DNA from 2 places in the Lacticaseibacillus boliensis genome. Region 1 is predicted to be linked to the other one. Evidence: riboswitches for the same ligand, from Rfam matches in the RefSeq annotation. Region 1 holds a riboswitch; the other holds the start of a gene.

Region 1 (19,389 bases):
AGTTAACTTATGAACCTGTATCATCAATGCCACGGCGTAACGCCGCGTTGAAGATCTACCGCGGGGCGCTAGATTACTTCCGCGAAACCAACCAGCCGTTGCCGACGAGCGGTACCGTCCAAACAGATCGCCACCGTATGCCCGAAAACGACAGCATGCAAGACAAGCATTATGAGCTGATCGTCGTGGGCGGCAAGCCGATCGGCGTGGTCGATGTGGTGTGCAACGACCCTGATACCAATACCATCACCTTACAGCTGTTGCTCGTCACGCGCACGGCGCGCCATCACGGCTACGGTGAAGCGGTGGTCGCCCACCTGCGCAAAGTGTTTGGCGGCCGATCTTGGCGCTGGCTACAAGTGGTCGTGGTGAACGCTGATCCCAAACGCTTGGCTTTCTGGGAAAACCAGGGGTTTGACGTGGTCAGCCAACGCCGCGTCGCGTTGGCGTCAGGGGATTGGCAGAAGCGAACGGTCTTGCGGTTAGCACTGTAAGACAACAACAGGCGGAGAGAACGTTATCGATAGATAGCGATTCTCTCCGCCTGTTTTGGTTTAGTCAGCCGTCAAGGTCTTGGGTTCCGGCCAAGCGAGATGGCCAATGATCGCGATCGCCAAGAAAACGACTGCCACGGCGCAAACGCCGGACCAGCCCCAGCGGCTCCAGGCCCAAGTGGCGCTGAGCGTGCCCAGCGAGCCGCCGAGGAAGTAGCTGAACATGAACACCGAGTTATTGCGACTGTTCGTGTCGCGGCCGAGGGATTGAACGATGGCTTGGTTGGAGACTTGCCCGAACTGGGTGCCCAGATCCAACACCACGATCCCGACGATCAGGCCAACCAACGCGTGCCCGAAGAACCAAAACACCAAGAAGGCCAGGGTGGAAAACCCGATGCCCATGCCAATCGTCAGCCGCGGTGAATACCGGTCGACCAGTCGGCCGATGACGGAAGCAAACAAGATCCCGGTGATGCCAAGCAGCCCCATCGCCCCGGCGGCGGTGCTACCAAGATGAAACTGCGCGGCCAGGTAAAAGGCAAGTGTCGCCCATAAGACGTTGGAAGCGCCGAACAAGGCGAAGCCGTTGATCGCGGCGCCTTGCAGATGCTTTTGGCTGGCCAGCAGATGTGGCAGGCTGGCCAACACCGCGAGGTAAGAACGGTCGACATGGCCGCGGAAGTCTTGGGGTAAAGCGTGGTGCAACACGATCAGCAAGATCACCAAGGCGATGGCGGCAAACAGGTAGACGTTTTGCCAGGCCATCACGCCAGCAATCAGTCCGGCGATGGCCCGGGACAACAGGATCCCGGTCAGCAGACCGCTTAAGACGTTGCCCAACACGGCACCGGTGCGGATCCCGCGGGTCAACGCCGCGGTGAAGGGGATGATCATCTGCGGCGCCACCGACGTGATCCCGATCAGCAGCGACGCCACCCCGAAGACCCAGACGTTAGGGGCCAGATAAGCGGCAATCAAGGCAAACACCGCCAAGACGACCATCACTTGAATGAGGTGATTGCGGTCGAATTTGTCGCCAAGCGGCACGAGAAAAAGCAGCCCGAGCGCGTAGCCCAGCTGGGTGAGCATCGCCACGGCGCCAACGGTGGCCTTGGAAACGGCAAACGTGGTCGCGATCAGCGGCTCCAGCGGCTGGATATAATTGAGGTTGGCGACGACCACCGCCGCAGCGATAGCCATCAGAAGTACTTTTGATTTAGATAAGGTCGATTGCAAAAGTTAGTCCTTTCTGTTGACGAGACAGCAGACAGCTGTCGTCTTGCGAAAAGGACTTTCACACCGTATGATCAACCAGTGGCGCAGTGCAGGGTACATGGCCGGCTTTCCTCCCCTCAAGAAGCGCGAGTTCCATTCTAGCTTAGCACAGATCCGATTTACAGAAAATCAGCATTGTTGTGAGCTGCCAATTTACTTGTGGTGAGGCGTGGCGTGATTGACATTGATTGTAAGCTCTCACATAATGGATCTGTGAATGAGGAGATGATGGCGATGCGCTACTACAACATGCCTTCTAATGATATCAGAGTCAACCTGGCGACTGAGCAGTATCTGTTGCAACAAGATTTCGACGAGCCACTGGTTTTGTTTTATATTCAAAAGCCTTGCATCATTATCGGCCGCAATCAGAATCCGCTAGAAGAAATCGATGTGCCATACGTGCGCCAGCATCAGATCACGCTGACCAGACGGCTGTCTGGCGGCGGCGCCGTGTATGATGATCTGGGTAACGTCAGCTTTAGCTTCGTGACCCCGGCGACGCAACAAGACTTTGGCAACTTTAAGGCGTTTACCGCACCGATCCTAGACGCCTTACACGCGATGGGCGCGACTGGGGCGACGGTCAGTGGGCGCAACGATTTGATGATCGATGGCAAGAAATTTTCCGGCAACGCGATGTACAAAAAGCGCGGCAAGCTGTTTTCACACGGGACGTTGATGCTTGATGTGGATCTTAACGTGTTGCCGCAGGCGCTACATGTTGCCAAAGATAAGATCGAATCCAAAGGAACCCGATCGGTGCGCAGCCATGTGACCAACCTGCGGCCATATCTGGCGCCGCAGTATCAGCACCTGACGACGCCGGCTTTTCGCGATGAATTGGTGCGGCGGTTGTTTGGGGTGGTTGACCTGGCGGCGATTGCGGATAAGCAGCTACACCTGAGCGCCGCAGACAACGCCGCGATCGCTAAGCTCGTGGCTGAAACTTACGGCAACGACCAATGGATCTTCGGCCAGACGCCGCCGTATACGATCCAACGGCGCCGCCGGTATCCGGCGGTGGGCATCGTTGACGCGCGGATCCAAGTGGTTCAAGGTAAGATCACCGGCGTCCATTTTTACGGTGATTATTTTGGCGAGCGCGATTCTGCCGAGCTGGCAATGCGGCTGCTGGGCCGAAACTACCGACGCGACGCCATTGAAGACGCGGTGGCAGATATCGATGTAGGCCAATATTTCAGCCACCTCGACCGGGCGACCTTTGTCGATCTCATGGTGGATTAGACCGTAAAAAAAGTGGCTGCGACATAAAGCGGTTTTAGCATAGCGTAGAAGGGTCATGCCGAGTAAATCGCAAACTTTGCGATTTTGCTTGGCATGGCCCTTCTACGTAAATGCGGTGCTTTATGGCGCGTACATATCTGTAATCATCGTGGTTATTTCGTCAACTTTAATTTTGTCTTGGTCCTTTTTGCGTGCTCACGCCAGCATCGCGGTGACCTGCCGGTTAAGGGTTTTCGCGTTGGCTTGAATATCTGTGGCGGCGAAGATTTCAGACACCAAGGCGACGCCGGCGATGCCGGTGTCGCGCAGTTGCATGAGGTTTCCAGGATGGATGCCGCCGATCGCCACTGTCGGGATCGTGACCGCGGCGGTGATTGCCTGTAGCGTCGCCAGCGGAACGTCGACGGCGTCTGGCTTGGTCGCGGTGGCAAACACGGCGCCGACGCCCAGATAATCGGCCCCGGCGGCTTGGGCCTGGACGGCTTCCGGGACGGTTTGTGCAGAGACGCCAAGGATCTTGTCGGGTCCGATCAGCCGGCGGACGGAAGCAGCATCGCGATCGTCTTGGCCGACATGGACGCCGTCAGCGTCGACGGCCAAGGCGACTTCGACGTTGTCATCGATGATGAACGGCACGTGGGCGGCCTGACACAATGGCTTGATCCGCCGGGCTTCTTGAATAAAAGCCTCGGTAGTCAGGTTTTTTTCACGCAACTGTAACATCGTCACGCCGCCAGCGAGGGCTTGTTGGACGCAGGCCTCAAGCGTGCGCCCGTTAAGCCAGTGACGATCGGTGACGGCATATAACTTAAGCGCTTCTTTTAACAAGATTTCTTCGCCTCCAATTGACGATCAAAGTCAGCCCTGCGACCAACACGATGGTCGGGATCGTGCTTCCCAGCACGGTGACATGGGCCAAAAACAAGCGGTACAACGCGACGCCAAGCGCCCACAGCGCGAGGTTAGGCCAGTCAAAACCGGCGGTGGCGCGTTGGTGCAAGGCCGCGCAGATGATTTGAATCACGGCTAGCGGGACGAACACCGCCGAGATCCAATAAAGAAAATTCGCATAGGCCGACTGCGGCACAAACACCGCCACGGCTGTGCCCAGTGCCGTCACCAGCAGCGCCAACCATTTGGCGGGCAACTTGGTGAGCAATGCCGCGCTGACGCCGGCGGAGTACACATCCAAAAACGTCGTGGTGATCGTGGACAAAATAATCACAACCAGCGCCACGATCCCAAGACCGAAGCCACGCATCAGCCCGGCGATCGCGGTTTGGCCGGTGATCAGCGTCCCAAACAACCCAATGGCAAACATCCAAGAGCTGGTCAAGTTGTAGACCCAGACGCTGACCGTGTTGGCGCGCAACGGTTTGGCGGCCTGGCTGGTGTAATCGGCGATCAGTGGCAACCAAGACAGCGGCATCGCGATGGCCAGTTCCAAAGCCGCCCCGAAGCTCAGGTGGCCGGTCGGCGCGGGGATGCTGCCGTGGGTGAGGTAGCGCACGCTTAAGTAAACCACGGCAAGACACAGCGCGATGGCTGCAATCGTGTTCCAGCGGCCGAGGTCTTGCAACCCGATCAGCAACCACAAGGCGATGATGATGCCGATCACGACTGCCCAAAAGCCTAGGCTGATCGGCCAAAACACTTGCGCGGCCTGGGCGCCGGCAAAAATCATGACGGCGGTCCAGCCGAGCAACTGCAGGGTGTTCAAGGCGGCAAACCATTGCGACCCGTGGGTGCCAAAGGCGCTGGCGGTGGTCGCCATCGCCGGCAATCCGCTGGCGGCGCCGATCCGCCCGCAGCCATACATCAACAAACCGCCAATCAAGTGGCCGAGGATGATCGCGGCCAGACCGCGGGCGATGCCCAGCGGTGCAAACAGCGTCCCGGAAAGGATCTCCGCGAGACTGATCGCCGCACCAAACCACAAGAAGGCGTTGTCGCGGGTACTAGTCTTCATAAGCGTCCTCCGGATAAGCCCAGTGGTTCAGCGGTCCGTGGCCGTGACCGACAACAATGCCGTCACGAATAGCGGCTTCGACATACGTCTTACCGGTGCGGATCGCGCTGGCTAACGGGCGCCCTTTGGCCAACTCCGCGGTGATGCAGGCCGATAAGGTGTCGCCGGTGCCATGGGTGCGTACCGTGTCGATGCGGGTAGCCGGCATCCAAAAGTCGCTGCCATCTGCCAACAAAACGTAATCGCTGGCAGAATCGTCGTCGCTGAGATGGCCGCCTTTGACGATCACGTTTTTGGCCCCGAAGGTCAACAACGTGTGGGCGGCTTTTTTCATCGACTGGCGGTCGGTGATGGCCGTGTCGGTGAGCTTCTCGGCTTCTGGCAGGTTAGGGGTCACCAAGGTCGCCAGCGGAAACAGCTCCGAGCGAACGACGGCGATGGCGTCTTCGGTCAAAAGCGAGGCGCCACCTTTGGCAATCATCACCGGGTCGACGGTCAAGGGCCCGAAGTCATAACGTTTGAGGTTGGCCACGACGGCACGCACGGTGGGGATGTCTGCGAGCATGCCGGTTTTGCATGCGCGTATAGCCAGATCTGCCGCCAGTGACGCAAACTGGGCATCGATCATCGCCGGCGGCAAGGCCAGCGAATCCTGAACGCCGAGTGTGTTTTGCGCGGTGATGGCGACGAGAACGGTCGTGGCAAAAACATGTCGCGATTGGATTGTTTTCAGATCTGCCTGCATGCCGGCACCGCCGCCAGAATCAGAACCGGCGATCGATAACGCCTGAGGAAACTGAGTTAAAGACATGGCTACCCTCCTATGCGCGCTTGGCTTCTTCGTAGCGAGCCGCGGTGGTGAGGGTCTCGACATCAAGCTTGGCGAGCACATCCATCAAGTTGGCAGCAAAGGTCCCGGCCTGTGTCGCTTCCAGCGGCTCTGCGGCCAACTCGCCGGCAACACCCAAGGTCGTCGCGCCCATCAAGGCCGCTTCGAAGGTATCTGTGGTCAGGCCAGCATAGGCGCCGATGATACTCGACAGCAGGTCGCCTGATCCGACCACAGCGGGCAGCAGTGCGGTTTGGTTGAAGACAGACGCCAGGTCGTTGCCGGAAGCGATGGCGTCGATCTTGCCGCTGACCACCACGGTGCAGTCATAGCGTTGCGCGCACCGCTGGGCCAGGTCTGCCGGCGCTGCCGTCGCAGACAGCGCGTCGATGCCCTTGGCTTCGGCTTCGACGCCGGCCAAAAAGGCGATCTCACCGGCGTTGCCACGGATGACACTGATCGGATAGTCGTTCAGCAACAGCTTGGCGGCGCGGGCACGGTAGCCGGTGGCACCGACGGCCACCGGATCCAAAACGATCGGTTTGTTCTTATCTGTGGCGGCTTTGGCAAGCGCCAAGATCAATGGCATGTCGCCTTCGTTGACGGTTCCGAGGTTGATGACCAAGGCGTTGGCCGGGGCCATCAAGTCTTCGGCTTCATCTTTGGCCAGCGTCATGATGGGGCTAGCCCCCAAGGCGTTGAGGCCGTTGGCGACAAACCCCGGGGTAACGAAGTTGGCGTAGTTGACGACGAGTGGATGCTTGGTTTGCAGTTGCGCGAGTAATTCTAAATCCATGTTATTTTCCTCCTGATCGCAAAAAAGACGCCGCGAAGAGTCGCGGCGCCAATGATTTTGGCGACACTTCCCTACGCAAGTACTAACTTACAGGTTCGAAGGGACCACGCAGCACATGCGTATCTCGGCCGCTAATGGCGGCGCCCCTAGTGTCAATTCATTAATATACTTGTAGCTTAGCAGATATCCTTTGAAAATGAAAGCGGTTGGCGGGTGTTTGGTCGCGGCTTCTCTAATGAGGCAAGCGGGTGCCGCTGCATTTTTTTGTATCATAGCGGCAAGTGGTGGTATAGTGCCATTAGAGTACTGGAGGGATGGCAATGGTTACGCTTGCAGACGTGGCAAAAAAGGCGAATGTTTCTAAAATGACGGTATCACGGGTGATCAACCATCCAGAGCAGGTCACCAAGGCGTTACAGGAATTGGTTTATGCCGCTATGGCGGCGCTTGATTACCATCCCAATGTGGCGGCCAAGGCGCTGGCCAATAACCGCACCCAGGTCGTCAAGTTCTTGATCCTCGAAGACATCGACACGACAGAACCGTATTACATGACGCTGTTGTTTGGCATCGCTAAGGGCTTGGACACGCAACAATACGCGATGCAGTTGATCACGAACAGGGAGTTCAAGCGCGACGATGCTGATGGGTATATCATCACCGGGATGCGCGGCAGCGACTACGCGTGGATCGAGACGCTCGCCAAGCCGGTGGTGTTATTTGGTGAAAACAGCAATGGTTGTGATTTTGTCGACGTGAACAATAAACTGGGTACTGAGATGGCGACGCAAGCGGCGATCGATCAAGGCTTCACCAACATCGTCTTTATTGGCATCGACGTGAAGGAACCGTTCGAATTCTCACGCGAAGCCGGTTATATCAACACCTTACAAAGTGCCGGCCAGATCCCTCAGGTACACCGGTTGCGCAATCATAGTCACATCTCAGAACAGTTTGTGACGGATCATTGGGATGATTTTCCAACCAACACGACGTTTATCTGTGCCTCAGATCGCCTGGCGTTAGGCGTGGTGCGGGCGATCGGGCGTTGTGGCGGGATGATTCCGGAAGACTATGGCGTGGTCGGTTTCGACGGTGTGTTTTTGGATCAAGTCTCCAATCCGCAACTCTCGACGGTCAAGTCGCCGGTCGCCCATCTCGGCCAGCTGGTTGCGCAGATGTTGCTCAACAAGATCCAACAAGACGGTGCCCCGCAAGGTGAGTTGTTGGTGACCCCGGAACTGGTTTTGCGCCGGACCATGCGGTGATCTTGTTACCGCTAACAGCCTCGTGTGGCTTGCGCGGCCTCTTGTGAGCGGTTACGCTTGAGAAAAACCAGAAGAGGTGCGCGATGTTAAAAGGAATGATTTTTGATTTAGACGGGGTGCTGACGGATTCAGCGGCATATCACTTGCAGGCGTGGCGAGAGCTGGCGACCCGCCTGCAGATCACGCTTCCGCCAGAGGCTAACGATGCCTTGCGCGGGCGTTCGCGCGCAGATTCACTGGCGTTGATCTTGCGCTATGGCCATCAAGAAACACGCTACACGGAAGCTGAAAAAGCCGCCTTGGCCGAGTCAAAAAACACCGCGTATCAGCAATTGATCCAGGCGATGACGCCGGCGGATATTTTGCCTGGCATCACGACGTTGCTCGATGCCGCCAAGCAGGCAGGGTTGCGTTTGGCGATCGCCAGCGCTTCGCGTAATGCGCCGACGATCCTGGCGCAACTGGATCTGCGCCGGTATTTTGACGGCATCGTCGATCCGGCTACGCTTCACCGCGGCAAGCCTGACCCTGAGATCTTCGTAAAGGCCGCCGCCACCATCGACCTGCCTAATACCGCCGTGATGAGCTTTGAAGACGCGTCTGCCGGGGTCGCGGCGATCAAAGCGGCCGGCCAGTTCGCCGTCGGGATCGGGGATCCGCAAGTGCTGGCCCAAGCAGACGTTGTCGTGCCCACGACGGCTGCGTTGAATTATCAGCAGCTGGCCGCGGCGTTTGCCCGGACAAATTCGTAATCGGTGCATAAGAAGAGACCCTCGTCGCAAAACCGTCATGGCTTTCGCGGCGAGGGTCTTTGGCTGCTCTTAGTGGCTGTTGGTGAAGTTGGTCTTGATCCAATCGAGCAGTGGCGTGTTGAGGTAATACAGGGGCACCAGCAGGCAAGAAGTCAAGACGATCAATAACAACGGACTGACCCAGACGCCGATGCAAAGGCCGACCAAGGCAATGATCGCGTTGGCGAGCAGCATCATTTTGTGGTTGGCCAGGCCACCGATGGCTAGGCGCCAATAGTCGCTGGTCTTGAAGGTAAAAGCAGAAGCAATCAGCCAGACAGTCAGCAGCAAGATAGCCACAAATAGGCCGATCAGCATCAACGCCGGGAGTAAAAAGTATAACCAGCGCGGGCCGGCGGTCAGTTCGACGCGGCTGTATAACATTAATGGCAGCGTGAAGACCCACACCGGCAACCAGATCCTCAGGCCTTCTTTGAAGTTACGCCGCATGAAGCGCCAGGCGTGGCGATACAAGCCGGGCGTTTTGGTCCGGGCGTATTCCCCGACGGCGGCTAAGGCGGCGATTGCCGCAGGCCCGAGCGGCAGCAGACACAGCCACCATAGCCCGATCGCGAAAAAGCTGGGCTTCAAAAACAAGATGGTCAGCAACAATGGCAAGCAGACCGTGATCATAAACGCACCGATAATCGTGACGGGATAGAGTAAATCGACGATGCCTTGAGAAATTTGAGTGGTGCGCGTTTTTCTTGCCATAAAGGTCTCCTTTGATGTCAGAATATTCATTTGTGAGAATGCTCGGCAGACGATAACCGCGCTCTAACGTTGAAGATTATAGGTATATAATATCAGATTCACGCCTAAGCGTGGGCGGTTTTATACTGATCTGCATTCTGATACCGGTAACAGCCGATTTAACAACGGTTTGGGCTTGCGCGACGTGCCTCGTCTCGATATGATACTCATGTAAGCGTTTCAAATAAGGAGGGCGAAAAGGATGACAGGAACTAAACACAAGCTTGTGAAAAGTCTAGTTGCAGGGGCAGCATTACTCGGTAGCGTGATGGCATTGAGCGCCTGCTCAAGTGGCTCGTCAAGCAGCTCAGGCACAACGACCGTCGATTTTTATAACATGAAGGTCGAATTCAAAGATGGGTTGAACAAGGCAGCCGCCGAGTACAACAAGACGCACAAGAACGTGAAGATCAAGGTAACCAGTGTTGGTGGTGGGACAGACTATCAAACTTCTTTGAAGGCGAAGATGCAATCCGGCAAGACGCCAGATGTTTTCGCGGTCGAAGGCCCGCAACAGTTGCAGACCTATAAGAAGTACTTAGCCGATGTTTCTTCCGGCAAGGCGATCGACAAAGCCTTACCGGGAACGCTAAACACGGTGAAGTCTGGCAGCCAAGTGCTTGGCTACCCAGTCTTGCAAGAAAGCATCGGGATCGTTTATAACAAGGCCATCTTCCAAAAGGCCGGGATCGATCCTGCTAAGATCACCGACCAAGCTTCTTATCAAGCCGCGTTGAAGACGTTGAACGACAAGAAGTCAGAACTCGGTATCGAAGCACCAACCGCCTTCCCAATGAAGGAAGGCTGGGTCATCGGCCAACACGCGGCCGATCCGTTCCTGTCACAAGAATTTGACGGTTCTGTCACCAAGGCTTACAACGCCAAGACGATCAGCTGGAAGAACAGCAACTACTTCAAGCAATATATCGATGCAACCGTTAAGTACAGTGCGCAACCGGTTCAAAGCATGGATTACTCCACGCAAATCGAAAAGCTTTTCTCGACCGGCAAAGTGGCGATGGCAGAGCAAGGTTCTTGGGTCTATCCAACCATCGAATCTGTTGACAAGAAGTTGGCTGCCAACATCGGCATCATTCCAATCCCAGTCAACGAAAAGAGCGCCGGTAAGCTTTCTGCAGGCGTGACCCAGTGGTGGGCTGTCAACAAGCAAGCCGATCCTAAGACCAAAAAGGCAGCCATGGCCTTCATGGACTGGTTATTCACCTCGAAGACCGGCAAGAAGTACTACATGAACCTCAAGGTCGTACCGGCTTACAAGGGCTTCAGTAATAGTGACCTGTCTGATCCATTGAGCAAAGACACCTTGGCATACATCAACAAAGGCGATACCCAAGGCTTAGTCTTCGGTGGTTTCGCAACCGACTGGGGCATGAATAACATGGCCAGTGAGTTGCAGAAATACGTTGCTGGCAAGGAAAGTTGGAACCAGGCAATCAACAATTCTAAGACGGCTTGGAAGACAGCACGCGCTGGACAATAACACGACAATCAGTGAGGAGAAGGGTAGCCAATACGCTTCTCCTTGTTTTTATCAACAAGCAATCTGCGCGGGGTGACCCGCGTCTGCAATTATTCATATTCGTCACTAGGGGGTAATATGATGTCCCAGAAAAAGACATGGTTCTATCTGTTCTCGGCGCCGGTGCTGATCGCGCTGTTTCTCGTGGTGATCCTACCGTTCCTCTACGGGGTCTATTATTCGTTCACCAGCTGGGATGGCGTCTCAACGAGTGGTTTTGTCGGCATTCAAAACTATATCTCTGCGTTCAAAGACCCGGGCTATCTCGCCTCGCTGTGGTTTACCATCAAGTTCTCGGTGGTGTCGATCGTTTTGATCAACATCATCGGGCTGGGCCTGGCGGTGTTGGTCACCAACAAGTTCAAAGGCGCCAACATCTTGCGGACGATCTTCTTCATGCCGAACTTGATCGGTGGCCTGATCCTCGGGTTCATCTGGCAGTTCATCTTCGTTGAAGCCTTTTCCGCATTCGGCAAGTTGACCGGCATCGGTGGGCTTGGCAACTGGTTGGCGACCACGAACACCGGTTTTTGGGCGCTGGTCATCGTCATGGTTTGGCAGTATTCCGGCTACATCATGGTGATCTACATCTCTTATCTGCAAGGGATCGACCAGTCGTTGATGGAAGCCGCTGATCTTGATGGCGCGACGTCGATGCAAAAATTCTGGCGGATCAAGTTCCCGTTGATCATGCCGGGATTTACGGTGTCGCTGTTCATGACGCTGTCCAACTGCTTCAAGCTTTACGATCAGAACCTGTCGTTGACCGCCGGGGGCCCTTACAACTCGACGCAGATGGTGGCGATGAACATTTATAACACCGCCTTTTCCATGAATAAGATGGGTTATGCGCAGGCCAAGGCCGTTATCTTCTTCGTCTTCGTGGCGATCATCTCCTTGACCCAAGTCTACCTCACCTCTAGAAAGGAGATCGAAGCCTGATGCAACAAGAGAAGAAAACTAAAAAAACCTTGATGATCATCTTCGGCTGCTTGCTAGGATTGGTGTGGATCTCACCGTTTTATCTGATGTTGACCAATTCCTTCAAGACCAAGCGGGAGCTGTTCAACGACACCTTGGGCTTGCCTAAGTCCTTGAATTTTGACAACTATGTGAACTCGGCCAAAGATCTCAACATTGTCAGCACCTTCTTGAACTCGCTGGTAATCACGCTGGTGTCCGTATTGATCATCATCGTGTTTTCCAGCATGGCAGCATATGCGATTCAACGGACAAAGAGCAAACTCAGTGGCGTCTTTTACATGATGTTTGTCGCGGCGATGTTGATCCCGTTCCAGTCGGTCATGATCCCGTTGGTATCGATCTTCGGACGCGTTAACATGCTCAACCGGCCTGGTTTGGTCTTCATGTACCTGGGCTTTGGGGCCAGCATGTCGATCTTCTTGTATGTCGGCGCGATGAAAGGCATCCCGCAGGCCTTAGACGAGGCCGCCATCATCGACGGGGCCAGTCGCTGGCAGATCTTCACCAAGGTGATGTTTCCGATGTTGCAGCCGACGACGGTCACCGTCGCGTTGCTGAACGTGATGTGGATCTGGAACGATTACCTGCTGCCGAGCTTGGTCATCAACCGGCCTGGATCGCAGACCATTCCACTGACCATGTTTGATTTCTTCGGTCAGTTTACCAAGCAGTGGCACCTGGCCATGGCCGGCTTGACGATCGCGATCATTCCAGTGATCATTTTCTACTTTGTGATGCAAAAGCAGATCATTGCAGGGGTCTCTGAAGGGGCGGTCAAGTAAGCCCGAGCAGAAGTGGATGGCTCACATCCACAAGCAGTTAGGTAAGTTGGAGGAAGGATTATGACGAAGCGACTATTTGATATCGATCCGTGGGTGTTAGCAACCAATGCGTTGGCGACAACGGACAAGCGGCTCCAAGAAAGTCTCACCGCGATCGGTAACGGCTACATGGGGATGCGCGGTAATTTCGAAGAACATTATTCTGGCGACACCCACCGTGGCATTTATCTGGCGGGAGTTTGGTTTCCGGATAAGACGCGCGTTGGGTGGTGGAAAAATGGCTATCCGAAATATTTTGGCAAGGCGATCAACTCACCAGATTTCTTGAGCATTCCGATCAAGATCAACGGTGTCGATATCGACTTGGCCAAGGTGACTTATCATGACTTCCACCTCGCCTTAGACATGCATGATGGGGTGTTGCGGCGAGAATATGTCGTCGAGATGCCAGACGCCACAGTCAAGCTGGCGTTCTCCCGCTTTATGAGCAACGCCGTGCAACAATTGGCGCTGATCCGGGTGCAGGCGACCGTGCTTGCAGGCACCGCGACGATTGTGTTGGCCCCGCAGATCGATGGCGACGTGCACAACGAAGACGCCAATTACGACGAAACGTTCTGGGAACCTGTCGCCGTGGCGGCTAACACGTTGACGATGGCGACCAAGCCGAATCCTTTTGGCACGCCACGTTTCACCGTCACCGAGATGATGCAAAATAAGATCGAAGCGGATGCGCCGGTGACCCGCGCGGCGACCGAGCGCGCCCAAGCGGTGGTGGAGACGCTGACCACGACGCTGAGCGCTGGCCAGAAACTGACGCTGGACAAACAAGTCGCGGTCATCACCAGCCGCGACGTGCCGGCGGGCCAACAAGCGGCGGCAACGGCAGCCATCTTAGACGCCGCTGCCGGCCAAGCGTTTGAAGCTCACTTGGCGGCCCATCAGGCAGTTTGGGCCAAGCGCTGGGCGCAAAGCGACGTGCAGATCGACGGAGATCCCGAGGCCCAACAAGGCATCCGCTTCAACATCTTGCAGCTGTTCATGACCTATTATGGCGAAGACGCGCGGTTGAACGTCGGGCCTAAAGGCTTTACCGGCGAGAAATACGGCGGCGCCACGTATTGGGACACGGAAGCCTACATCGTCCCGATGTATCTGGCGACGGCCGCCCCGACAGTGACCCGCAACTTGTTGATGTATCGCTACGATCAGCTGCCAGGCGCCTACCACAACGCCCGCCAGCAAGGGTTGCAAGGCGCCTTGTACCCGATGGTGACCTTCGACGGCATCGAGTGTCACAACGAGTGGGAAATCACCTTCGAAGAAATCCACCGCAACGCCAGCGTGGCCTTTGCCATTTATAACTACACCGATTACACCGGGGACACCGAATACGTGCTGACCAAGGGCATCGATGTGCTGGTGGGCATCGCCCGCTTCTGGGCCGATCGCGTGCACCAGTCAGCGCGTACCGGCCAGTATATGATTCACGGCGTCACCGGCCCCAACGAATACGAAAACAACGTGAACAACAACTGGTACACCAACAAGATGGCGACGTGGTGCCTGCGCTACACCTTGCAGATCTTGCCGCAGGTGACGGCTGACAAAGCCGAAGCCCTCGGTGTTTCTGAGGCGGAAAAGGCGCACTGGCAAGATATCATCGATCACATGTACCTGCCAGAAGACGACAAGCTGGGCATTTTTGTGCAACAAGACGGCTTTTTGGATAAGGCCCTGCGCCCGGCGGCAACGCTGGCGCCTGAAGAGCGGCCGTTGAACCAGCACTGGTCGTGGGACAAGATCTTGCGCTCACCGTTCATCAAACAAGCAGACGTCTTGCAAGGGCTGTACTACCTCAACCAAGAGTTCACGCTGGAAGAAAAGAAGCGCAACTTTGACTTCTACGAGCCGCTGACCGTTCATGAATCTTCGCTGTCGGCTAGCATCCACAGCATTCTCGCCGCCGAGATTGGAGAAGTCGACAAGGCGGTATCGCTGTATCAGCGCACCGCGCGCCTGGATCTGGATAATTACAATAATGACACCGAAGACGGGTTGCACATCACGTCGATGTCAGGCTCGTGGCTGGCGATCGTCCAAGGCTTCGCGGGGATGCGGCACAGCGACGGCCAGCTGAGCTTCAAGCCGTTTTGCCCGCCAAACTGGACCGGCTACCAGTTCAAAATGAGCTTCCGCGGGCGCCTATTGGCCGTGGCGGTCGCGCCTAGCGAGACGACACTGACGGTAGTTTCTGGCCCAGCACTTGATGTCACGGTCGCTGGGCACCAATATCATCTGCTTTCAGGCCAGCCCCAAGCCGTCTGAACGCGGCATAATTGAAACCCGGCGCGGATTTTGGTATACTAGTTTCAGCAAATAAATATTTCATTCGGTTGACGCAAGCTCAAGGTTTTCTCTTTCAGGGGTGTGAAAGAGGATCTTGGCTTGCGTCTTTTTGACTCTTAAAGGAGGACACGCGTTGGAATTTCTCAAAACTTTGGTGCTGATCTTGATCGCGACGACGCTGGTGGGGCATCTGTTTGCCCGGATCGGGATCCCTGCCGTGATCGGGCAGCTATTGGTCGGCATCGTTCTCGGTCCGGCGCTTTTAGGCTGGATCCGCGCCGACGAGTTCACGCATATTTTCTCCGAGCTCGGGGTGATCATCTTGATGTTTATCGCCGGTTTGGAAAGCGACTTGCACCTGTTGAAAAAGTACCTGCGTCCCAGCGTGATGGTGGCGCTGTTGGGGGTGATCGTGCCGGTAGCGGCGATCTATCCTGTCGGGTTGGCGTTTGGACTGACTCAGTTTGAGAGTGTTTTTCTCAGCGTGATCTTTGCCGCCACCTCGGTGTCGATTTCCGTGGCGGTGATGAAAGAACTGCACCTGCTCGATAGCAAAAGCGGGTCGACGGTTTTAGGCGCGGCGGTGGTCGACGACGTGTTGGCGGTGGTGATCTTAAGCATCATGGTCAGCATGCTGGGCAATCCCGCGGCAGGCGCCAGTCAGACGCCGCTGGTCGTGACGTTCCTCGAGCAGGCCGCCTACTTTGTGGCAATTTACTTCGTTGTGCGTTATCTGGCCCCGATCATGGCAAAATTAGGCACGAAGTTGCTGCTGCCGGTCGGGCCCACGCTGATGGCGGTGATCTTATGCACCGGCATGGCGTATATCGCTGATGTGATCGGGTTAAGCGGCGTCGTAGGGGCGTTTTTTGCCGGGATCGCGATCGCCCAGACACCGGTCGCCCATGAAGTCGATCAAAGCATCGAACCGATCGGCTATGCCATCTTCATTCCCGTGTTTTTCGTCAGCATCGGTCTCAACATGTCGCTGGTGGGTATCGAAAAGGATCTGGGCTTGATCCTTTGCCTGACCGTGGTGGCGACGCTGGCGAAGTTGATCGGGGCGGGACTAGGGGCGTATTGGTCGCGCTTCAGCCTGGCGGAGTCATATCTGGTGGGGGCGGGGATGGTGTCGCGTGGTGAGATGGCGCTGATCATCGCCCAGATCGGGTATCAGGCCAAGCTGATCAGCGGGGATTATTATTCCGCAATCATCACGGCGATCATCTTGACCACCTTGTTGGCGCCGTTCATGTTGAAACACGCGGCTAAAAAGGCTTGGCGCCAAGAACCAGACAGTGGATTGGAAGAATAAAAAAAGAACGTGCGGCCGTGAAGGCACACGTTCTTTTTGGCTGGTCGGACTCAGCAAATCAAATGAATAAGCTGGTATTGCGCTGGCGGGCATCGCCCAGGTATGCCGCCACACCGCCGAATTCAATGCCGTCGATGAGCTCTTCTTTTTGCACGCCCATCAGGCCCATGCTCATGGTGCAGGCCACCATTTTGACGCCGGCTTCCTGTGCTTTTTGCAGCATCGTGTCGAGCTGGTCGACGTTGTTTTGACGCATCAGCTTCTTCATCAACCCGCGTCCTGCACCCAGCATGTTGAGCTTAGACAGCGGCAGCTGTTGCGCGGCGTGAGGCAACGCGATATCAAACATTTTGGCCAGGCCGGTTTTGTGGAGCTTGACGCCTGGGCGCTTGATCACGTTCAGTCCCCAGAAGGTGAAGAACATCGTCACTGGCTGCCCCATCGCTGCGGCGCCTTGGGCAATGATCAGGCTGGCGATCGCTTTGTCGAAATCCCCGTCAAAAACGACGATCGTTGTGCCTTCGCCTGGTGTCTGCCCGGTCGAAATCGGTGCAGACTCGGAAACGCTTGTGGCGACGCCTTTTTGAATGGTTGCGACCACCTTGTCGCCTTGGATGGCGTTGGTGACGATCGTGTTGCCGGTCGCCTTGGCCCAAGCGTCGATGTCTTTATAAAAACCAAAATCAGAAGCCGTCACCTTAACCTGTTGGCCAGGGGCCAATTCCGCCATGGTGTTTTTCACCTTGATGATCGGTCCCGGACACTGCAGGCCACACGCATCGAGTTGGATCTGTTCCTCTTGTTGCGGGGCTGGGTCTTGTTGCGGGGTCGGCGCTTCCGTGGTGGTTGTGGGCAATTGGTATTTTGCCGTGCGATAAGTCTTGAGGCCACCATCGAGGTTGACTGCGCGATAGCCCAGCTGAGTCAAGGCGCGAGTGACGTTGTAGCCGCGCAGACCAACGCCACAATAGACATAGATCGGCTGATCTTGGGGCAGCTCACTCACGCGTTGGCGGATCTGGCTTCTTGGAATGTTGACGGCGTGGGGCAGGGCAGGCTCGGCCAACAACTCGTCTGGATTGCGGACGTCCAAGAAAAAGGCGTCGCTGGCGAGCAGCTGATCGACGTCATGCCATTGGATGGTGGCGGTCAAGCCGTCTAGAATGTCTCCGGCCATATAGCCGGCAAAGTTGACCGGGTCTTTTGCAGAGGCATACGGCGGGGCATACGCCACTTCAATGTCAGCCAGTTCAGCGACCTTGGCGTGGAAGCGGATCGCGGTTGAAATGATGTCGATCCGTTTGGTGACGCCTTTGGTGCCCACCGCCTGCGCGCCGAGAATATCACCGTCTGGGGCGAACAAGACCTTGAGGGCGATTGGGGCGGCACCAGGATAATAACCGGCGCTTGAGTTGGGATGGAGGTGGATGGCTTGATAGGAAATTTTTGCAGCTTGGAGTTGGCGTTCGTTGGCGCCGGTCGCAGCTGCGGTGAGGGCAAAAACTTTCGCGACAGAAGTGCCCAGTACCGCCGGATTTTCCCGCTTAAGTCCTGCCAAGTGATCTGCGAGATAGCGTCCTTGGCGGTTGGCCGGGCCGGCCAGCGGGATCGACGCGGTTTGTTTGGTGATGGCATTTTCAACCGTGATCACGTCACCGATCGCGTAAACATCCGGGAGGTTAGTTTCGAAGTGCGAGTCGACCGTAATGAATCCACGGTCGTTGGTCGTGATGCCGGCGTCTTGGGCCAGCTTGGCGTTAGGCTTGACGCCGATGGCCAAGATGACTAGGTCGGTGGTGAGCTGACTGCCATCGGCAAAGCGGAGGGTTTTGCCGTCATCTGCAAACGCCTCCAATTTGGTGTTCAAACGAATGTCGATCCCGTTCATGGCCAGATGTTCGTGTAAGATCTGAGCCATTTCAAAGTCGAGGTTGGGCATGACTTGGGGGCTGGCTTCGACTAAGGTAACCTTAAGACCGCGCTGATGAAGATTTTCGACCATTTCCAAGCCGATGAAGCCGCCGCCGATAACGGTAGCGTGCTTCGGCGTATTAGCGTCGATGGCGGTAGTGATCTGGTCGACATCTGGCACAGTCCGCACGGTGAAGACATTTTTGGCCTCGGCAAGTCCTGGAAACTTAGGCACCATTGGGCTGGCGCCGACGGCCAAAATTAGTTTACTGTAGTGGTCGTGCGTGATTCCGTCGGGCGTTTGCACCGTGATGGTATTGGTGTCTGCGTCGATGGCGGTGACTTGACTCCGCACATGGATCTCGATGTTAAAATCGGCGTGCATGTCCTCAGGGGTCGTTACAAATAAGTTGTCGCGCTCGGCGATCGTCTGGCCAACATAATAAGGCAGGCCGCAGTTGGCAAAAGAGATATACGGTCCGGCTTCGTACATCACGATCTCAGCAGCTTCGTTGAGCCGTCTCAGCCGTGTGGCCACAGATGCGCCGCCAGCGACGCCACCGACAATAAGAATGCGTTCAGGCATGGAAAATTCCCCCTTGTGAAAAGCTGAATTAGCTATGATTCGATTATACCCTATACCCGTATTGTGTCAACGTGTAAAATATTTCCCTTTAAAATAGCTGAAAATGACGTGTTGACTTAAATACCCTTATGAGGTATATTCTTATTAGCAAATTCAGAAGGGGTGTTCACATGACTGTAAAACCAATTAATGACCGTAACTTCGCGCAAGAAACCGATTCAGGCCTGGTAGTGATCGACTTCAATGCCACCTGGTGCCCACCATGCAAAATGATGAACCCGATCGTCGAAAAGCTGTCTGACGAAATGAGCGGCCAAATTGCCTTCAAATCCTTAGACGTGGATCAAAATCAACAAACCGCCGCCCAAATGCAGGTCCAAGGCATTCCAACGTTTATCATCAAAAAAGACGGCCAGATCATCGACCGCCTTGTCGGCTTCCAGCCTGAACCCGTATTTACCGCGCGGTTGCGCAAATACCTCGACTAGGTATGGTA
Region 2 (10,589 bases), on a different contig from region 1:
AATCGACAACTTGTCTTTGTCTTGCGTTCCGGAGTCGGGTTTTGTCGCCGAATTGCCCGTCAAACCACTATATGACTCGACGATACTTGTCTGCCCATTGACCGTCATCGATGCCGTTGCGTTGCTGGTAGGCGCTGGCTCTGGTGTTGGACTCAGAAGCGACTTGTAGCTAACGACTGGCGCAGTGGTCTTCGTTTTTGCGGCGGCTGTGGTGGCTGAATCTGCGGTTTTTGCCGCAGTCGTGTCCGCTGTCTTGGTCGCAGCACTTGCTGGTGTGTCAGTCGTCGCTGTGGTTGCGGTAGCCGTCGTTGCATTTGCTTGGGACGCATTGGCAGTCGCAGCATCCTTGGCTGTCGTGTCTGTTGCCGTCTTCGTTGCTGAGTCAGCCGCCGTTGTGGTCGCATCAGCTTTTGCAGTCGCTGGTGTTACTTGGGCGCTGGTCGTCGTTGCCGCCTCGGTCGGGGTCGCGGTTGTGGTCTTGCTTGTGGTAGCTGTTGTTGGTTGTGCCGGCGTTGCTGTGGCCGGTTTTTCTGCGGCGTTTTGGGCATAGTGCACCGTCACGCTGCTGTTGGCGTCTGTCGCCGTGACAGTTGCCGCAGCAATCTGCGGCTGGTCAGCGGTCATGCCTGTGACGCTCGCAGCTGCGACCGCGGCGAAGCCGGCCTGGCTATCTGTCTGCTGCCAAGTCTTGCCATCATCGTTAGAGGTGAAGTGTGCCGTCTGTACCGTATCTGGGGCAACGGTTTTGCCCGTCGCATCGACATAGTGGATCGTGCGTGTCACGTTTTTCATCGTGACGGCCTCAGCCGGGGCCTGGGTGTCGCTGACCGTTGCTTGTTCGTCGGGGCTCGTTGTGGCCGCCGCGTGTGTCGCTTGCGGCTTGCTGAAACCCAGTGCGGCGATCGTAATCACTGTTGCACCGGCAATGACCCATTGGTGCTTCGCCTTGTACATTCTGAAACGGGTCTTCTCAGTTGTTAGGCCGATTCTTTTTTTATTCATGATGTTCCCTCCAAACTGTGGTCCAGTTCTCTTCTCCTCTATTGTATTAATTTTAATTTGTGATAGTCATCAACATTTATAAATATCTTGTTTATAAAATGAAAGTAGGCGCTACCAATCTTATTGTATCAGCATCCGCCATATAAAAATGGTAATACTTGGGATCAAAAAAAAGCTCCTCCATGCCGGAGAAGCCTGCCATCATTCACGACCTGCCGCTTCGTCGCGCGGCGGATCCTTGGTCGGCAGCACCGTGATGACCAACATCGTGATGCCAATCGCCGCCAACAAAAGCAGTCGCGCGGTTGCTTGATGCCACAACAAGATGTAAACGAGCCACTGGCCCGCATACAACGCAACATACACCGCCCAGTGGACCCCGGCGTCGCGAAACCGCCGGATCACCAAGGACAGCGACGGTAACAACGTCACCAAGCTGATGACGATCAAGAGCAACAATAACCACAGCATGCTCATCAGAAGCGCGATCGGACTGCTCAGCTTGGCGGTGTCCCCGCTGTTGGCCAGCTTTATCACCGCCCCAATACTGACGGCGATCGTCACGCCGCCGATGATCAGCCCCACGATAGCTGAAAACAGCATCAACCACCAATACTCGCGACGACTGCTGCGGCCGGTGAAATTCACGTAATTGGCAAAGTAAGCCTTGATGCTGGTGAAGCCGCCGACGCCGTAATAGTTGTTGTTTGTTTGTTTCGCGACGCTTTCACTCGCCTTTTTCATCCGGATCCCCCGCTTCCTGTGTAACTCAATCACTCATTTTTCTCTGTTCACGGGTGAATATACACCCAGCCTGATCAGCGAACAACGAACAGTTTTGTCACCTGTGCGGCCTCAACCAAACAATAAGGCATAGCCTAACAAGCCTTCAGCAACGATCCCGGCACCGATGTAAAACCAACCCCAAACTTTGGCGCCACCGGCTCGAAGCGATTCGGTCTGACTGCCAAACAAGTTACCGCGGACCAGCCGCAACCAGTGGCCGCGCAACACCTGCACGCCCACTAAAGCCGACCATATTCCACCTACACCCAACACCCACAGCGTCGTCGGATCTGACATCGCGTTATCCTCCAAAATGAAAGCGCTGTTATTAGATTCCAATCTTAATATACCCCCTTAATTATTTTTGGGCAATAAAAAGCGGACCGCCAACGCGATCCGCTTGGATATATCGATTAATTGGCCGCCAAATGTGCAACTTGCTTAGGCAAGAACAGGTGCTTGGCGATCGTGACCAAAGCCGTGGTGACAACCAGCGTCAAGATGCCGGTGAAGACGGCGGACAGCCCGTTAATGAACAGCGAGTAGATCCAAGCCGACATCCCCTTAGGCGCGTAGCTACCCCAGAAGATCCAGCCGGCGTAGAAGTGGCAGAGATACTTGGCGAAGACGCCTAAGATCACCGCCGACCACGCCCACGCGAGAGCTTTGCCTTTGGCGTTTTGCGTCAAGGCGCGCTGGAACGGCTTGTAGAAAAGGCCGCCGAGCCCGGCCACGGTGAAGGCGATCGGATATTCGATAAAGCCTTGCGTCACGTTCAAGACGCTGCCTTCGCCGATCCCGATCAAGAGCAGATCCAAGATCCCCCAGGTGAAGCCGGCCGCCATCGCCGGGCCGACGCCACGACGTAGCGCCAACACGCTGATTGGAATCAGGCCGTAGCTCATTTCCACAGAGCTGATGCCGGTTTTGTGTGGGACGTACTCCAACGCCATGGCAAACGCAGCGATGATCGCCACTTCTAGAATGACTTGTAAATGTGAATGACTTTTTTGCACAATAATAGACCTCCTTTGTGATTTTACCCATGCACAAAGAAGGTCGTATTTACGACGCTCACAATCCCTACGCTCGTATTAGCGAACAGGTTCGAAGGGTCAGGGTTTCCCCACTCTCAGCCAATGGCTCCCCTTTGTGACGGGTATTCAGTTATATTGTACAAGCTCTAAGATGACAGAATGGTGAGAATTTGTCAAGGAACAGTCACAAGATCAGTTGTGTTTTCTTGCGCCACCACCTCAGTTAAGCGCAGCTATACTCGGTTTAGAGATGATCATCATGGATCAAGAGCAAGTCATTTGCAAAATAACAACAGCTTATATTTCACCATTCCCAAAGTATTCGTCGCGCAATTAAACCTGAATGAAGGATATTCAATTACAATCAATGTGAAAGATGGTGCGCTTGTCGCTAGTGCCACTGAACAATCTAACTCATTCATTAAGTTACACGAAATTGCTGCCATGTAATTTCTAGCCGACAAGTGGCACCTCGATCTGGTCTTCTTCTCTTTCACCGATGTATCCGCTTGCATCCCCCGCCCTCAACTTGCTATGCTGGAATTATGGCATATATAAGTAATTGCTATGCATAATCCAGAAACGCAAGGAGACGTGAGTGTATGTTAGAACTGAACCGCCCCATCACCCAACAACAACCCATCAACATCATGCTGGTAATCGACCGCAACATGGTGTTCCAGGCGCTGAACCTCACGCGCACGATCCTCGCCAACAATCCGCAAGACGCGTTGCATTTTTACATCATCTGCGACAACGTCACCACCCAGCAGCGCCGCGCGTTGACGCAGGCCTTCGCCAACAACCCGCGGGTGGTGATCCAGCTGATCACTCCGCACATCCCTTTGCCGGCCAACGTCGCGACCAGCTACCGCATCCCCAAGACCGCCTACTACCGCATCTACGTCGATCAGCTGCTGGCAGACTACCCGGTCGAGCGGATCTTGTACCTGGACGTCGACATGGTCAACACCGGCGCCTTGCGCCCGCTGTACGACACGGCCTTGGGCGCGAATCTCATCGGCGCCGTGGCCGACGGAGGTGACCTCGACCGTTTTGAAAAAATGGACCTGGCGCAGGTTTCACCCGATCGCTATTTTAATTCCGGCATGCTGCTCATCGACGTCGCCCGCTGGCGCCGAGACCAGATTGCCACGCAGGTCGTGGCTTATGCGCAAGAAAACGCCGAGCGCTGCAAATATCATGACCAAGACGCCCTCAACGCGATCTTGCACAGCCAGTGGCAACAGCTCCACCCCAGATACAACGCCCAGACCAACATCATGCTTGGCGAGACGCAGCGCTTCTCGCGCGATGTCTTGCACAGCACCCGCCAGAATCCGGTACTCGTCCACTTCTGCGGCCACATGAAGCCTTGGCGGGATGATTTTCCGCATCCGGGGCTGAAGCGGTTGTATTATGGCGCGAACCTCACCGCAAACTAAACCAGACGTCAACAGCCTCACCATCGATTGGATGGTGAGGCTGTTTGTGTGTGGTTGCTAGACTTGATCAACGCTTGGCCGCAATCTCCAAACAAGTTGTGATAAATACATCTAGGTTTGTCTCAGGCACCCGTTGCAACTTATCTCGAAACGCGATGAAGTCGTCGCGTTTGGTTTTCTGCTCCTGCGGCGAATGGGCAACAGGGAAGATTTTGAGATACAAATTACTTTTCTCGCGAATGTGCATATGGCATGTCGACCGCTTTGAGAACGTCCTCCAAGTTACCATCACAATAGATTGGTGTGACCCGATCTTTATACCACCGCCGGGATAATCCAGGAATCCGACCTTTTAGATACGCGTTCTTGACGTCTGGGTGTTGCACATCATCAACATCCATCAAGGTGAAAATATGCAGATGATCCAGGCTTTCAAGCGAATACGCTTCGGCAAATACCGCCTGTGATGCTAAGTCGCTTTCTTTTAACAATCGCTTAGCCAATCCTTCGATCTGGATACTCGACCGACCACTATCTTCGGCAATCACGATGATTTTTAACCGGATCGCTGAACCCAGACTTTGAGCAATGGCCACTTCAGATAAGCCATGGGCGACCACAACCACAATGTCTTGCGCTGGTCGCAACACCCGCTTGGGGCGCTTTCTACTTTTGCTGGCCATCAAACACCTCATCGAGATCGAGGAAACCTGTGTACGGAATCCCCATAAAGTCACCATTAAGATACATCTTCTGGACGTTGTTGTTCTTCTTGATGGTTTTGATGTCGGGAAAGTTAGCGACATACTTAAAGCCATCAGTATCCTCTTGAATAACATACGCAGATTCTGGGCGGAGCGCATTCAGCAACAACGTATTATGCGTGCTGAAGATCAGCTGACCCTTGATCTGCTTGTCCAAGGCCTCAACTAGCTTCAACATCAACAGGTCATGGATCCCGGTGTCGATTTCATCGATCACCACAGTGTTGCCATGCATGGCGTCTGCGATCATCGGCATCATATCCAGTAACCGCTTGGTCCCGTCTGATTCTAACTCAAACGGAATATCGCGCACTTCACCCCAGATATTCTTTTGGACGATCAGGCGATAATCCACCATCTCGTCTTGATACTGTCGCACGTATTTCAGCCCGACAATGTCCGAATACAGTTGTGGAAAAAAGGCGTTCAGCATCTGTTCGATTTCATCAAGCTGCGTCTCATCTTGACGCAAAATCCGCCCCGCTCTGGGTGCCGTGGTCAATAGCCCATGCGTATAGCCCTTGCGCGTATCTTCAAGCGTGAAAGAAATTCGTTGAATCTCTCGCATCGCGTGCCAGACACTGTTTGCCACCCCATGACGCATATACTCGCGATTGTTGTCCTTCAGCGCCAAATCAATGATGCTCAAGAAGGTGTGCTTACCCCAAAGCCGCTGGATACTATTGCGAAAATCCGCATTAAGCACTTCGTCGCTGAAGGCGGTCCCGTTCAGCATGACCTCAATGGTCTCTTCTTGCCGGTGAATATCAAAAATCATGCCGTTGCGAACATTCACGATTGAATACAGCGTTTCTCGCTTCAACTGATGGTCGCTGTCAAAAATGAGCTCATAATACCCGGTACTGTTGCCAGTGCCTTTAAGCTCACTGTTCTCAAACGCGATGCGGATGACCGAGTCTTCATGACTGTCGATCGTAAACGCGTTGCGAAACACTTGGGCCAAAGTCGTCGCTGTGGCAAGCGGCCCAACTGATGGCTTCTGAACTTGGTTAGCTTCCAACGCTGCAGAATCCTCGCTCAGCTTCTCCATCAGCTCACGCGCAAAACGAAGCGTGACGATCGTTCGCGCCAATTGGGCAAAAGGCTTTAATAGATTCGTTTTCCCGGCACCGTTTTCGCCATACAATGCCACCACGTGCTTGGGCTGATGGCGTGTCGTCAGATCCCAATCCACATCGACGAAAGAACCATAGTTTTCCAAATGCAAAGCAGTAATCATTGTTATCCCCCGTATTTGGAACATTTTATGTCGAAATTAGGATATATTGTGCTTATATCATAGCATTATGCGCCATGCGACACAACCGCCCAAATAAATGGCGCCGCCCACCATCGACCTGGTGAGCGACGCCATTTTAATTATTCGGCCGCAGCCGTCAACACCTCATGCCACTGACCCCAAACCGCATCTTCTGAATACCGAGCGCAAAAATCATATGCGCCTTGCGACAGCGCACTCAGCTTCGCGGGATCATCCCACAAATCGATGATTGCCCGGGCAATGTACAGCGGGCTGTTGGTCGCAACCACAATGCCGCTTTCCCCGTCGTTGACCAGCGTCGTCGGCCCGTAATCGATGTCGTAGGTGATGACAGGCAGGCCGTAGCTTTGCGCCTCCAAAATGCTGACGTTGAAGCCTTCGACTTCGCTGGTGACGACCATCACCGAATTGTCGGGATAGATATCATCCAGGCTGTCCTTGAACCCGCGAAAGTGGACGCGTGCTTGCAAGTCCAAGGTGTTGACCAGCTTGATCAGCTTGTTTTGTTCCTCATACCCTGCCATCGGCGCGCCAAAAATGTTCAGCGTCGCATCAGGGACGATTTTTTTAATCAGACTCAGCGCCTGGATCGCATCCCCGACGCGTTTTTCCGCGGACAAGCGGGCAACCACCAAGATCGTATGGGGCGGCCGCTCGGCTGGCGTCACCCGCGGCCGATCTAACTCAGCCGGCGTCAAGTATCGCACCGGCACCGTGTACACAGGCGTCGGAACCAGCTGCCGCAAGTCTTCTGCCTGCTTCTCGGTGGACACGATGATCCCGGAGAACTTGGCATCGACGGCTTTTTGCACCCACAAGGTCACCTGTGGCGTCGCGGCGTTAGGATCGTTCAGGTGGCTGCTGTGCATCACAAGTAATTTTTGCGCTGGCACCGCCATCTGACTGAGCGGCACGACCGCGGTCTCATGGCGATCAGCGAAGAAGACCGCCGAAGGATCCTTGGTCGCGACGACATCTAAGAAGTACGCGAAAAGGGGTTCCATCGACGTGAACGTTCTGATCTCGCCGTTGAAGCGTAACTGCATCGAGCGGTTACCCCACTGCCCGTCAGCACCCAGCCCATATTGCTCAGAATAAACCAACTCGTGCCGGCGGTTCCAGAACAGTTGCGTCGCCACGCGACCCTCTTGATCAATCAGCTGGGTCATGGACAAAAAGCCGCGCGTATCGTACAAATCGACGCTTGTGACCTTGCCGCTTTGATCGTAAAAACTAATCGTATCTAACGCCAGGTTAGCAGGCCGGAAGCGCACAATCGCCACGATCTTTCCGGCCAAGATGAAGGTCTGTTGCAAGTGGTCGTCACTGGTCTCGATAGTGTCATTCGCGATGGTTGGCACCTCAGGCGATACCGCTTCGCTTTGTTCGGTGAACCCTTGGAAAAAGTCGAACATGTTGAGATAAGTTGACGCATCAAGGCCATATTTTTGCAAAATCGGTGCGACTTCGCGATCATACTCACGGGTCACAAACACCGGTTGCCGGCGATAGTTTTGAAATAGTTGCACGCGTGCGATCATCATTTTCTCAATTGCAGAAATCGGTGCATAAAGCTTGTGCGTTAAAAAGTATTCCATTTCAATGATCTCCATCAATCCATCATTGCGCAACGAAAGGGTCACCTCAACGAGATGGCCCTTTCATGATACTAGTTTCGGCGCTTACGCTTCAGTGAAATTCCCAGAAGCGCTGCCGTTGCGGTGAGCAACGTTGCAATTCCTGCAAGCGATGCCTTGTTGGTGCTTTCCCCAGTTTCAGGGAACCGCTCAGCTTCATCTTGTTTGGCGATCGTAGCCGGTTGTGCGTTGGCTGCGATCCGGGCTTGCTCAGTGCCATCCGTCTCTGTCGAAGCAGAGCTGTTGGTAGCGAGCGGCTTTGGTGCCGGGGTGGAAATTGCCGTTGGGGCTGTTGTTGGTGCAGTCGTTGGAGCCGCTGTTGGTACGGATGTTGGTGCAGTCGTCGGAGCACTCGTTGGCGCAACCGTCGGGGCAGACGTAGGAGCTACCGTCGACGCAGCGGTTGGTGCGGACGTTGGCGCACTTGTTGGAGCAACGGTTGGTGTAGACGTAGGAGCTGTCGTCGGTGCCGCAGTCGGTGCCACTGTGTGTTCAACCGTTGGAGCTACTGTTGGCGCGGCTGTCGGGGCTACCGTCGGTGCAGACGTCGGAGCTGCGGTAGGAGCTACCGTTGGAGCAACCGTCGGCGCAGCGGTCGGTGCGATTGTTGGAACCACTGTTGGTGCAGACGTTGGGGCAACTGTCGGAGCAATCGTTGGAGCTACGGTTGGTGCAACTGTCGGAGCTACCGTCGGTGCAGACGTCGGAGCTGCGGTTGGGGCTACGGTCGGTGCTGTCGTTGGCGCAGACGTCGGAGCTACCGTTGGTGCTATCGTTGATTTTGGCTCAAAGTTAACGTAGTATTCGCCAGACGGATTGACACGTGTATCAATAAAGACTTGATTACCGCTAGCTGTTATGCCATCGTCTTGTGTTGCAGATACCTGATAATCTTCCGGAACATCAAGGCTTAACACATAGGATCCTGTAACAGAGGCACTTGTAATGCCGATCGTCTGCCCCGTTACAGAATCAACCGAATAAATAATCCCAAATGCGCCAACTGTTGTTGCATCACTATCATCTGGCACAATATGAACTTGATAGATTCCACTAGTATCTTGGGTCGTATCAATCAGAAATTGACCTCCCTGGACTGATACGCCAAGGTCTTGATTATCGGCTGCATGATAGCCACTTGGAATATCTGTGGACAGAATATTACCATTCGTGAAAATCATAGTCGTCCCGTATCTACTGTTACTCTGGTCATCCCAGAGAATAATTGTTCCTGATGCTGCTGAAACTTGCTGAATAGGCTCAGCATGTACGGTTACAACCGAAATAGCTGCACTACCTAATAATGCCGTCGAAATTAATAAAGCCTTTTGCCATTGTGGCAATGTACGTTTGTTCCCCATTAAAATTAACCCTCCACTACGATATGATTTTGTCATATCAGATTTCACAATTATCCATGAAAAACAGATGATTGTCTATAAAAAACGTCACTGTACATATCGTCGCCCACTCGCATTCACGAAATATAAAGCACCCTTAGTTAAGGTTTGTTTATAAAGTTACACACTCAATTGATTTAGGTCCTAAATATATAGTTATTTTATCAGTGAAGGTGTCTATATTTTTCTGTGTTCTATAAAAATTTGTGTTACTTACTTTTGTCATCAATAATTACATACACTGTTTATCAACGATTAAATCGATGAATTAATAGTCAAAATTTATTACGTAATCTTAAAAAAGTTTTTCCGTGAATTGAATTGGGAATCAACACACACTTAAAATGCAAAAAAAGTAGGACCCACCCCCTTCAGAGATTACGTCCTACCTTCATATAACCTATCAGCTTATTTACCCGAATCCGTGGTCCCAGCGTCACGTGCATCAACACCGCTCGTCGTCCCGGTGCCAGTACTTGTTACGGCCGTGCCAGTCGCTTGTTTCACTACCTCAGTCTTACCAGTTGCGCTCTCGGCACCGTTGTCCGTACCAATCGTACTCGAAGCTTTCGCGCCTGTCGTCGTGGTCCCAGCGACCTTACCAGTACTTGTGCTTCTCGAAGGCGTCCAGCGGTGATAGCGGCTAGTCGCGTAACCCGACCGACTGCCAATGGTTCCGGTGTAGCCAGCAGAACCAGTACTGCCGGTACTACCGCTGTTACCAGTACCACTTCCAGTCACGCCGTTAGTATCAGCCGTACCAGCAGTTGTCGTAGCATCGCTGCCCGAATCCGCATCGGCAGTCGCCGATTCACTTGAAGCAGACGCACTCGTAGCGGTTGTCGCCGTGGTGTCCTTAACATCAGCCTTTTTATCGTCAGCCTTGGGTTCATCTGCCTTCTTCAGCCGCGCCGCGTAACTTTTGTGCAGCGCCTTGATCTTGACGGTCAGCTTCTTCAGCTGCTGATCCGAGTAAACCACCGCCCGCTCGCTTTTGGCGACCTTCAACAACGCCGCCAGCGCATGGTCGTTGGCCTGCAACTGCTTCTTGCTGGCAGACGCAAGCTGCTTGCCGTCCAGCGTCGCCGCCTTCAGTGCCGCGGCATTTTTGTGGACAAAGTATTGCTTCTCTTCAGCAATATCAGCCTGATACTGCGCCAAGATCTGTTTGTCGTGTTCGTCACCTTGGCGATAAGCGGCATACGCCTTCGTCAAAGACTTCAGAGCTGCCAGACG

Evidence for each region. A riboswitch is a leader RNA that binds a small molecule or an ion and turns the genes downstream of it on or off. The one in region 1 is predicted to bind thiamine pyrophosphate.
Region 2: it holds a riboswitch for thiamine pyrophosphate, as region 1 does, so the genes downstream of both, thiT (energy-coupled thiamine transporter ThiT) here and thiM (hydroxyethylthiazole kinase) in region 1, are expected to answer to the same signal.

Annotation. Positions count from the first base shown of each region.
Region 1 is NZ_BAAIHN010000009.1:11,229-30,617, reverse strand. It holds gene ACYVRB_RS05585 (GNAT family N-acetyltransferase) at 1-494, shown strand, start outside; gene ACYVRB_RS05580 (MFS transporter) at 555-1,697, opposite strand; gene ACYVRB_RS05575 (lipoate--protein ligase) at 2,007-3,020, shown strand; gene thiE (thiamine phosphate synthase) at 3,216-3,848, opposite strand; gene cytX (putative hydroxymethylpyrimidine transporter CytX) at 3,829-4,989, opposite strand; gene thiD (bifunctional hydroxymethylpyrimidine kinase/phosphomethylpyrimidine kinase) at 4,979-5,800, opposite strand; gene thiM (hydroxyethylthiazole kinase) at 5,811-6,614, opposite strand; TPP riboswitch at 6,666-6,772, opposite strand; gene ACYVRB_RS05550 (LacI family DNA-binding transcriptional regulator) at 6,935-7,882, shown strand; gene pgmB (beta-phosphoglucomutase) at 7,966-8,634, shown strand; gene ACYVRB_RS05540 (YesL family protein) at 8,704-9,387, opposite strand; gene ACYVRB_RS05535 (ABC transporter substrate-binding protein) at 9,629-10,927, shown strand; gene ACYVRB_RS05530 (carbohydrate ABC transporter permease) at 11,045-11,908, shown strand; gene ACYVRB_RS05525 (carbohydrate ABC transporter permease) at 11,908-12,732, shown strand; gene ACYVRB_RS05520 (glycoside hydrolase family 65 protein) at 12,793-15,060, shown strand; gene ACYVRB_RS05515 (cation:proton antiporter) at 15,215-16,396, shown strand; gene ACYVRB_RS05510 (FAD-dependent oxidoreductase) at 16,455-18,893, opposite strand; gene trxA (thioredoxin) at 19,064-19,381, shown strand.
Region 2 is NZ_BAAIHN010000005.1:112,856-123,444, reverse strand. It holds partial or broken gene ACYVRB_RS04005 (mucin-binding protein) at 550-1,002, opposite strand; gene ACYVRB_RS04000 (DUF805 domain-containing protein) at 1,204-1,746, opposite strand; gene ACYVRB_RS03995 (hypothetical protein) at 1,858-2,085, opposite strand; gene thiT (energy-coupled thiamine transporter ThiT) at 2,202-2,741, opposite strand; TPP riboswitch at 2,852-2,948, opposite strand; gene ACYVRB_RS03985 (glycosyltransferase family 8 protein) at 3,428-4,270, shown strand; gene ACYVRB_RS03980 (hypothetical protein) at 4,495-4,953, opposite strand; gene ACYVRB_RS03975 (AAA family ATPase) at 4,937-6,274, opposite strand; gene ACYVRB_RS03970 (glycosyltransferase) at 6,415-7,914, opposite strand; gene ACYVRB_RS03965 (LPXTG cell wall anchor domain-containing protein) at 7,986-9,134, opposite strand; gene ACYVRB_RS03960 (hypothetical protein) at 9,762-10,589, opposite strand, start outside.